One region of the Arthrobacter sp. B0427-1-12 genome, then DNA from elsewhere that is predicted to be linked to it. Evidence: riboswitches for the same ligand, from Rfam matches in the RefSeq annotation. Region 1 holds a riboswitch; the other holds the start of a gene.
The links. A riboswitch is a leader RNA that binds a small molecule or an ion and turns the genes downstream of it on or off. The one in region 1 is predicted to bind cyclic di-AMP.

Region 1 (4,333 bases):
GCCCAGCCCCTCGCGGATGCTGCCGACCAGGTTCTTCACCGGGGCCTGCCGGTGCGAGGTGCCCAGGATTCCGGGATTCGCCTTCGCCAGTGCGTCGAGCTGCTCCTGGCGGACCTTCGACGGTCCGGCTCCGAAGCGGCCGTCCTTGGGCAGGAGTTCGGTGGGGATGCGGATAGTTGCGTTTTCGCTCATGGCGGCTCCAAACAATTCAGGGCTTTGTGTTGGTTCCTCACATTCTGCCCCAGTGCGGTCCGGCGGAGTTAGTTGAGGACGAATAATTCCCTGCGGCGGGACGCGGCGGGCACGTGGGGATTATCTGGACTCTGTACAAATAAGCTAATCTAAGGGGATGAGCGGCGGCGCGCTCCGCCGCCCGCTGTACCCCGCCTTCCATCCCGCTCTAGGAGCTGAACCGACGTGACAGACCTGATCGATACAACGGAGATGTATCTGCGCACCATCCTGGAGCTGGAGGAAGAAAACATTGTCGCGCTGCGGGCCCGCATTGCGGAACGGCTGCGCCATTCAGGTCCCACCGTCTCCCAGACCATCGGCCGGATGGAGCGGGACGGACTCGTGGTGGTATCCAATGACCGCCGCTTGGAGTTGACGGAAGCGGGCCGCCAGCGTGCCACTGAGGTAATGCGTAAGCACCGCCTCGCGGAACGCCTGCTTGCGGACGTGATCGGGCTGGACTGGGCCTACGTCCATGACGAGGCTTGCCGCTGGGAGCACGTGATGAGCGAGCGGGTGGAGCAGCGCCTGTATGAACTGCTGGGTCGGCCGACGGAATCGCCGTACGGAAATCCGATCCCGGGGCTCGAATCCCTGGGCGGCGAGCCGGCCAGGGGATTCACCGAGGGTGTAATCAACCTGCTGGAAGCCATGCGTGGCTATACCAAGGATTCGGCAGTCACGCTGGTACGGTTGTCCGAGCCGATCCAGGTAGAGCCGGAACTGCTGGCCCAACTGGATGAAGGCGGTCTCCGTCCCGGGGCGAAACTGACGTTGGAAGCGGTGGGCGAATACGTATCCGTCCGCGTTCCGGACATCGAGGGGGCTCTGGAACTGCCGCCAGAGGTCGCTGTACACGTCTTCGTGTCCGTCGCCTGACCAGTCCCCCGGAAACGCGGCGCAGGGACCTTCCTGTCCGCAATCTTGCCTGTCCGCAGACCGGCAGGTACGGCCGGAAGATGCGGCCGGCAATGGCGCGATGACGCGCCGTGATTTCCGCCATTTGGCCGAGCTGGCCATGTTGGATGCGTCACATGCCCCACTAGGCAATATGCATAGTGTGGGCGGTCCATACTCTGAAAATCCTTACAATAACGGCCGTTCTGGCTGTCTCTCCGACTTGTGGGATGTCCCAAGAGTTACCCACAGGGAATATAACGAAATTGTAACCGCCCGTTTTGGCTGTTTATAGTTGAGCCCTGGCGCCGAGACCTAGGCGTTATCGGATCCGCAGCCGAGCCCTGTCAGCGGATGCGATGTTTCAACCCACCTTGACAGGGGCGGAGGACCCATTGAGCGGCAGTTTCTGATCAACGTCTGATCGACTGCCTTGGGGTGAAGTCTCCAAATAACCGCAAAACAACCATGTCCTGCATGGGTGATTTGCGGTGCCTGGAGGCCGAGTTTCTCTACTCGAATCCGACAGCTAACTTCGCAGGCTTCAGGAGAGGGAAACTTTTGTCTAAGCACAAAGCAACGGGAGGCTTCCGTTCAGCCTCCCCGGCAGCCGATCGGAACCCGCGTGGCGGCCAGCATGCCAGCCGCCGGGCCTCCGAAGCCCGTCCGTCCGTCGCGGGCAAGGGCCTGGGCCAGAAGATGGGAGTCGTTGCCGCGGCTTCCGGCTTGGCGCTCACCGTCCTGATGCCTTCGGCCTCTGCAGTGGGGGATCAGCCCGCCGCGGACCAGCCCGCCGCTGCCCCCGTGGTCGAACCGGCCGTCAATGCGAGCGTCTCCGCCGCTGCAGGCACCACGGTCGACTTCACGCGCTCCGGGCTGTCCAGCAGCTTCGATCCGGACGCCAAACTGCATCAGGTAATGGTTGCTTCGGGTGGAGATATCCAGCGAACGGCCGCCAAGGGCACCCTGTCCCAGCCGATCGCGGAGCTCAAACTGACTTCTCCGTTCGGCTACCGTATTTCCCCGATCACCGGCGCAAGCGGCGAACTACACACCGGCCAGGACTACGGCTCCGCCTGCGGAACCCCGGTCCAGACGGCCGCGGGGGGCACTGTGAAGTCCGCCGGATGGCATGCCTATGGCGGCGGAAACCGTGTGGAAGTAGACCATGGCAACGGCCTGGTGACTACCTACAACCACATGTCCGCCATCGATGTGAAGGTGGGCCAGGTGCTGGAGCGTGGGGACGGCGTCGGCAAGGTTGGCAGCACCGGTGCTTCGACGGGATGCCATCTGCATTTCGAAGTGATGCTCAAGGACAAGCACGTGGACCCGCTGGGCTGGCTGTAACCGAGTCCACACCATTCCGTGATCAGAATGTGACATTGGAATAAATCTGTTATAGCGTTCAACCCGTGCCAAATTCGAAAAGGATTGGCACCCTCGAGCAGATTGCCTAGCTCTGCCACTGTCCGAGGTCCGTTCGCATCTTCGCATGGCAGGGGCGGGGGAACCACTTTCGGGCTTCTGGGGAAGCCCTTGGGGTTAAGTCGCACAGCGTACTGGGCTACCAGTGCTGCCGTACGGCCGGATGACTCCCATCCGAATCCGACAGCTCACCTCGCAGGCATTGGGAGAGGTAATCATCCATGTCCGCACGCACTGCCAGCCGCCATCGCGCTGCTACTGTTCGCACCAGCCCCCTGACCACCATTTCCAAGGCCGTTTCCGCCAATGCCGGTTCCTTCGGCCGCCAGGCTGCCGTGGTGGCCGCCGCTTCCGGCCTGGTGCTGGCCAGCGGCGTCTCCGCAAACGCCGCGGGCGCGCCCGCGCTTCGTGAGGCTGTGACCACGCCGCTGACCATCCAGGCCCAGGTGCCAGTCCAGGCCCCGGCCGAGGCTCAAATCAGCTTCGATCGCCCCAAGGTGTCTTCCATTGCTGCACCGGTCGTCGAGCAGACCCCGGCCGTTGAAGCTCCGGCAGCCGAAGCTCCGGCTGCGCCGGCTGCCGCAGCCCCCGCCGCGCCGGCTCGTGCCGCGGCCCCCGCGGTGGCAGCTCCTGCAGCTGCGCCTGCCGCACAGGTCCAGCGCGCCGCCGCACCTGCCCAGGCCGCTCCCGCTGCCCCGGCTGCCGCGCCGGCACCCGCCCCGGCCGCTGCACCGGCACCCGCCGCACCCGCCGCACCCGCTGCTCCCGTTTCCAGCGGCATCGGCGCGGCCCTGGCGGCCTCCGCCATGAGCCAGATCGGTATCCGGCAGGACTGCACCGCAATGGTGGAGAAAGCCCTGCGCTCCGTCGGCAAGTCCGTCGGCGACATCGCGCCGGAGCACTTCTACCGCTACGGCACCGTCGTGTCCGACCCGCAGCCGGGCGACCTGATGATCCGCCCGGGCCACGTGGCCATCTACGTCGGCAACGGCATGGCCGTCAGCGGCGGCTTCAACGGCGGCAATACCGAGCTGCACCCGGCGTCCTACCTGGGCGGCTCCAGCTTCGTCCGCGTCAGCTAAGCGGGCGGGCTGGAAATGACTTCCCCGAACAAGACTGCCCGCCACCGGGCCGAGATCCGGCGCGGCACGGCGCTGGCGTCCGTCGCCAAGTCGGTATCAGGCAACGCCGCAACCATGGGGCGCCAGGCCGCCGTCGTTGTTGCCGCCTCCGGACTGGTGCTGTCCACCGGTGTTGCTGCCAGTGCGGATGATGCTCCGCGTTTGCCGCGCGAGGCTGTGACGTCCGCACTCGAGTTGCAGCCGGCCAGCGTAGCCGTACAGGCATCGCACCAGGTCCAGCTCAGCTTCGAGCGTCCCGGTATTTCTTCGGAGGTTGCGCCGGTCACCGAAGCGCCACAGGCCGAGCCGGCGCCGGCCCAGCAGAAGCCGGTTCAGCAGGTCGCTGCTCAGGAAGCTCCGGCTGAACGGGCCAAGGCCGAAGAGGTTCCGGCCCCGGCCCAGCCGGCTCCCGCCGTCCCGGCCCAGCCAGCCGGAGGGGCAGCCCAGCCGGCGGGAACAGCAGCAACCGCCGCTGCGCCCGGCACGCCTGTGGCCAGCACGCCCGTGACCAGCACACCGGCAGCGGCTCCGGCCGCTTCCGGGCTGGCAGCCACAATCGTGTCCGCAGCCTACGCCCAGCTTGGCGTCACCCAGGACTGCACTGCCCTGGTCACGAACTCGCTGCGCGTGGCAGGCATCAATTTCCACGACTG
Region 2 (4,333 bases), on a different contig from region 1:
AGATATACGGCCTCGATGTGGACAGCCAGTATGTGGAGCTGGCGGTCGAAGTAGTTTGCTTGGACTGGGCGCCACCGCGCTGCTGCAGCTGGCCGTGGTCGTTATCAGCGGTTCGGCGGCACTGCTGGCGGACACCATCCACAATTTCTCCGACGCACTGACCGCGATGCCGCTGTGGATCGCCTTCATGCTGGGGCGCCGGTCTGCCACCCGCCGCTACACCTTCGGCTACGGCTGCGCCGAGGACCTGGCCGGGCTGTTCATCGTGGCCATGATCGCCCTGTCCGCCCTCGGGGCAGGCTGGCAGTCCGTTGACCGGCTCCTGACCCCCCCCCGCCGTTGCAGAACCTGGGCTGGGTCTTCACTGCCGGACTCGTCGGATTCGCCGGCACTGAGCTTGTCGCCATGTACCGGATCAAGGGTGGCCGGAGCGTCGGATCGGCCACCCTCGTGGCGGACGGCTTCCACGCGCGGACGGACGGCTTCACCTCGCTGGCCGTGGTGCCCGGGGCAATCGGGTCCGGCTGGGCTTCCCACGGGCCGATCCAATCGTCGGACTGATCATCACTGCCGCCATCATGGTCCTGCTCTGGGGCACGGCGCGGGACGTCGGCCGCAGGCTGCTCGACGGAGTGGATCCGGAACTCGTGGACCGCGCCGAAAGGATCCTGCTGGCCGCCGATGGCATCAAGGCCGTCCGGGACGTCCGGCTTCGCTGGGCCGGACACCCCCTCGGCATGAGCGCAGCTGTTGCCGTCGAGCCAGAGACTACTGTGACCGATTTCCATCGCTTGGAGGAGCTCGGGGCGGCGGCACTCCGCCACGGCTTGCCCGGCGTCGGACACATTTCCCTCTCCCCCACTCCAGCGCACCAGGAGTCCTGATTACTCAAACCGCAGTAAGCGGCATGACCGGACCCGGCAACGGGAATAACTTGAAGGTGCAAGTACTTATCCCCAACGGAAGACGGGCATCGCCCGCACGCAACAGAAAGGACCGCCATGAAGATCGGCATCATCGGAGCAACGGGCAACGCAGGACGCGCCCTCGTCGCAGAGGCGACGAAACGAGGTCACGCAGCGACCGCCGTCGTCCGCAACGCAGCCAAGGCCGCGGAGGTCCTCGGGACCGACGTCCCGGTCCTCGAGCGCGACGCCTTCGACCTGGACTCCGCAGACCTCGGGGCCTTCGACGCCGTCGTCAACGCCTTCGGCACCGCTCCGGACCAGGCCCACCTGCACGTCGAGCTGGCCCGGTCGCTCGTCGAGCGCTCCCGTGGCACAGACGCCCCGCGCCTGGTCTTCATCCTCGGTGCCGGCAGCCTGACCACGGGCGAGGACGGCCATCTCGTCATCGAGGACATCCGCCAGATGCCGGGCGCCGAGGCCTGGGTCTCGATTCCCGAGAACCAGCTCAAGGAGCTCGAGTTCCTCCGCACAGTTACCGACGTCGACTGGGTGGGCGTCTCCCCGTCCGCCCTGTTCACACCCGGCGAGGCCACCGAGCCGGTGCTCGGCGCCGACGAGCTGCTGATTGCCGGCGACGGACAGTCCCACACGACTACCGGCACCATGGCCGTCGCGATCCTCGACGAGCTCGAGAACCCGGCGCACCGCCAGACCCGTTTCACGGTGTCCGACCGCTGACCCATCGTCCGCAGAGACGGCCCAGGCCGGGCGCACGAACGACCGTGTGGGCCAAGGAGCATCCTTAACGGCGAAGGCCCCCAACCGGAATCGGTTGGGGGCCTTCGCAGAGGCTAGGCTGGCTACCTGCCGCGTAATTAGCTCACGCGAACGAAGGTGGAGCCACCCAGATAGGACGCGGGGTGCACGGCGGTCTCGATGCCGTTCCAGCCACCGCTGATGGCCTGGCCGTTGCCGATGTAGATGGCAACGTGGCCCGGACGGATCATCAGGTCGCCCGGCTGCGGGGTGGATACAACACTGCCGTAACGGTAGAAGTGCTCCGGAGCGATGTCGCCGACGGACTTGCCGACGGAGCGCAGGGCCTTCTCCACCATCGCGGTGCAGTCCTGGTAGGTGCCCAGCTGGCTCTGGGCGGAGGCCACCAGGGCCGCACCGATGCCGCTGGAAGCAGGGGCACCGTTGATCTGGCTGGAGGCCAGCTGGATGCCGCCGGCCGGAGCGGCCGGAGCAGCAGCCGGAGCGGCAACGGGTGCAGCAGCCGGGGCGACAGCGGCCGGTGCGGCAGCGGGAGCGGCGGCCGGGGCAGCAGCGCCGGCGCCGGGCAGCTGGATGACCTGGCCGGGGAAGATAGTGGTGAACAGGCCCAGACCGTTCTGCGACAGCAGGGCGTTCAGGGGGACACCATGCTTGGCGGCGATGGCACCCATGGTGTCACCCGGCTGGACGGTGTGGGTGGCAGCACCGGCAGCGGCAGGAGCAACGGCCGGGGCCGGAGCCGCGGCACCACTCGGAGCGGAAACGCCCGCCTGGGCCGGAGCGCCGAAGCCCAGCACGAGGCCACCGGCGGCGGCGGTCACAACGACAGCCTTGGACAGACCCTTAACCGGGTTGGTGCGGACCGGAGTAGCACGGTGGCGTGCCGAAGATGAAGTGAAAAACAAAGTCTTTAGCCTCTCCCAACGCCTGCGAGGTGAGCTGTCGGGTTCGGATGGGAGTCACCCGGCCGAACGGCGTCCTGCGGAAAATTCCGGCCGGACACCGCTGCGGCTTAACCCCTAGGACTTCTGGCGAAGCCCGATCATGGTTCCCCCGCCCCTGCCAAGCGGTTGTAGCGAACGGACCCCGGGCAGTGGCAGAGCTAGGCGATCCACCCGAGGGTTGTTAACCAGCAATTGGTTAACACGAGGACCGACCGTACCCGAGGCCCCGCCCGAATGTCACATTTCGGATACGGAACAAAGTTCTGGCTTTCATGGGGTTGACACTCAGGAATTTCCCAGCCTTTCACAAGGCGTCTTTCTGTTTGCCGTGGGACTAAGAAGAGTACAAACCCACCCGCCCGCTCCGAAAATCCCATTGATTCCGCGGCAGAAGGAACCTGTGTGGCGATTGTGGCTGTTGTGGCATCCGCCGCGGCGAAAATGCCCCTTCCAAGGGAAGCCGATCCCCTCCGCTTCCACAGATGTGACGTTTATCTCTCTTTCGTCCGGGGCCACTGTCCCGGCCCCAGCCGGAGCACAGCGGGGCACAGCCATTCCGACGGAGACCTGGATCCGGGCTTCCTGCCGACCGCGGGTTAAGATCATCTCTGCCCGTTTGCTTGTTGGATGCGGGCGGAAAGCGCAGTATGTCCCTCACACAAACCGCCGTGTCCCAGTGGCGCGAACTCCAGACGCTCCAGTCCTCCCCTGGCTGGAAGCTCACCGCCGCGGCACCTTGGATCCCGGCACTGTTCCGGGCTGCCTTCACCCGGCCCCGGCCGCGCGTTCCGCTGGAGGAATTCCACGCCGCGACAGACACCTTCCTGACCGAGCTGCGCCGCCAGGGCGTCCAGCTCCGGGAAGACGCCACGGGGCGAAGCTACTGCGACGAGTGGGTGGCCAAGCGGTTCCTGGCCCGCCCCCGGGCCGGCGGCCAGTTCGTCTACGAACTCACTGAATCCTCCGTGCGTTTCCTCTCCTACCTGGACGGCTTCACGTCCGAAAAGACCAACCTCAACAGCTCCCGCCTGGCCACGCTGCTGACGCGCGTCGAGGCGCTGGCACACGAAACGGACCCGGACCCGGCCGCGCGGATCGACCTCCTCAAGGCGGAGATCGCCGAGCGCCAGGAACAGCTGCGGGCCTTGGAAGCCGGCGAAGCACCGCATACCCTCCCCGATGCCACGGCACTGGAGGCCGCCCACGACGTCCTCGACCTCGCCGCCGGCCTGCCGGCGGACTTCAAGCGGATGCGCGACGGCCTGGAGCGCATGCTGCATTCGCTCCGCCAGGAGATCATCGAGAGCAACGCCAGCAAGGGCATCACCATGGGGGAGATCCTGGAGGCGGACAAGAAGCTGCGCAGCACCGTGGAGGGGCGCACCTATGAGGGCTTTACGGCTTTCCTGAACGACGGCGACCAGCAGGCACGCTTCCGGCGCGCCACCGCGGCGGTGCTGGAGCGGGACTTTACCGAGGCGATGAGCGCCGAGGACCGGCAGACCCTGTACCGGCTGGTGGCCGATCTGCGCGAGCAGGCCACGGAAATCCAGCGGATCTACGGCCGGCTCTCGGAGAGCATGCACACCTACGTGCAAAGCGACGAGTACCGCGAATCGGTCCAGCTGCGCCGGCTGATCCGGGCCGCTGAAACCGCCATCCACAAGGCCCCCCGCACCCGGCGGCGCGCCGCCGTCGTGCCGG

Region 2: linked by a shared signal. The riboswitch ahead of AC5RWU_RS05100 (LysM peptidoglycan-binding domain-containing protein) and the one ahead of AC5RWU_RS22685 (M23 family metallopeptidase) in region 1 are both predicted to bind cyclic di-AMP.

What each region holds. Positions count from the first base shown of each region.
Region 1 is NZ_JBNHIC010000084.1:1,059-5,391, forward strand. Features, by position in the region: gene serC (phosphoserine transaminase) at 1-192, opposite strand, end outside; gene AC5RWU_RS22680 (iron-dependent transcriptional repressor DtxR) at 418-1,113, shown strand; cyclic di-AMP (ydaO/yuaA leader) riboswitch at 1,488-1,691, shown strand; gene AC5RWU_RS22685 (M23 family metallopeptidase) at 1,693-2,481, shown strand; cyclic di-AMP (ydaO/yuaA leader) riboswitch at 2,599-2,775, shown strand; gene AC5RWU_RS22690 (hypothetical protein) at 2,781-3,641, shown strand; gene AC5RWU_RS22695 (NlpC/P60 family protein) at 3,657-4,333, shown strand, end outside.
Region 2 is NZ_JBNHIC010000004.1:129,452-133,784, reverse strand. Features, by position in the region: partial or broken gene AC5RWU_RS05110 (cation diffusion facilitator family transporter) at 53-884, shown strand; gene AC5RWU_RS05105 (NAD(P)-dependent oxidoreductase) at 1,002-1,646, shown strand; gene AC5RWU_RS05100 (LysM peptidoglycan-binding domain-containing protein) at 1,784-2,506, opposite strand; cyclic di-AMP (ydaO/yuaA leader) riboswitch at 2,596-2,773, opposite strand; gene AC5RWU_RS05095 (DUF3375 domain-containing protein) at 3,277-4,333, shown strand, end outside.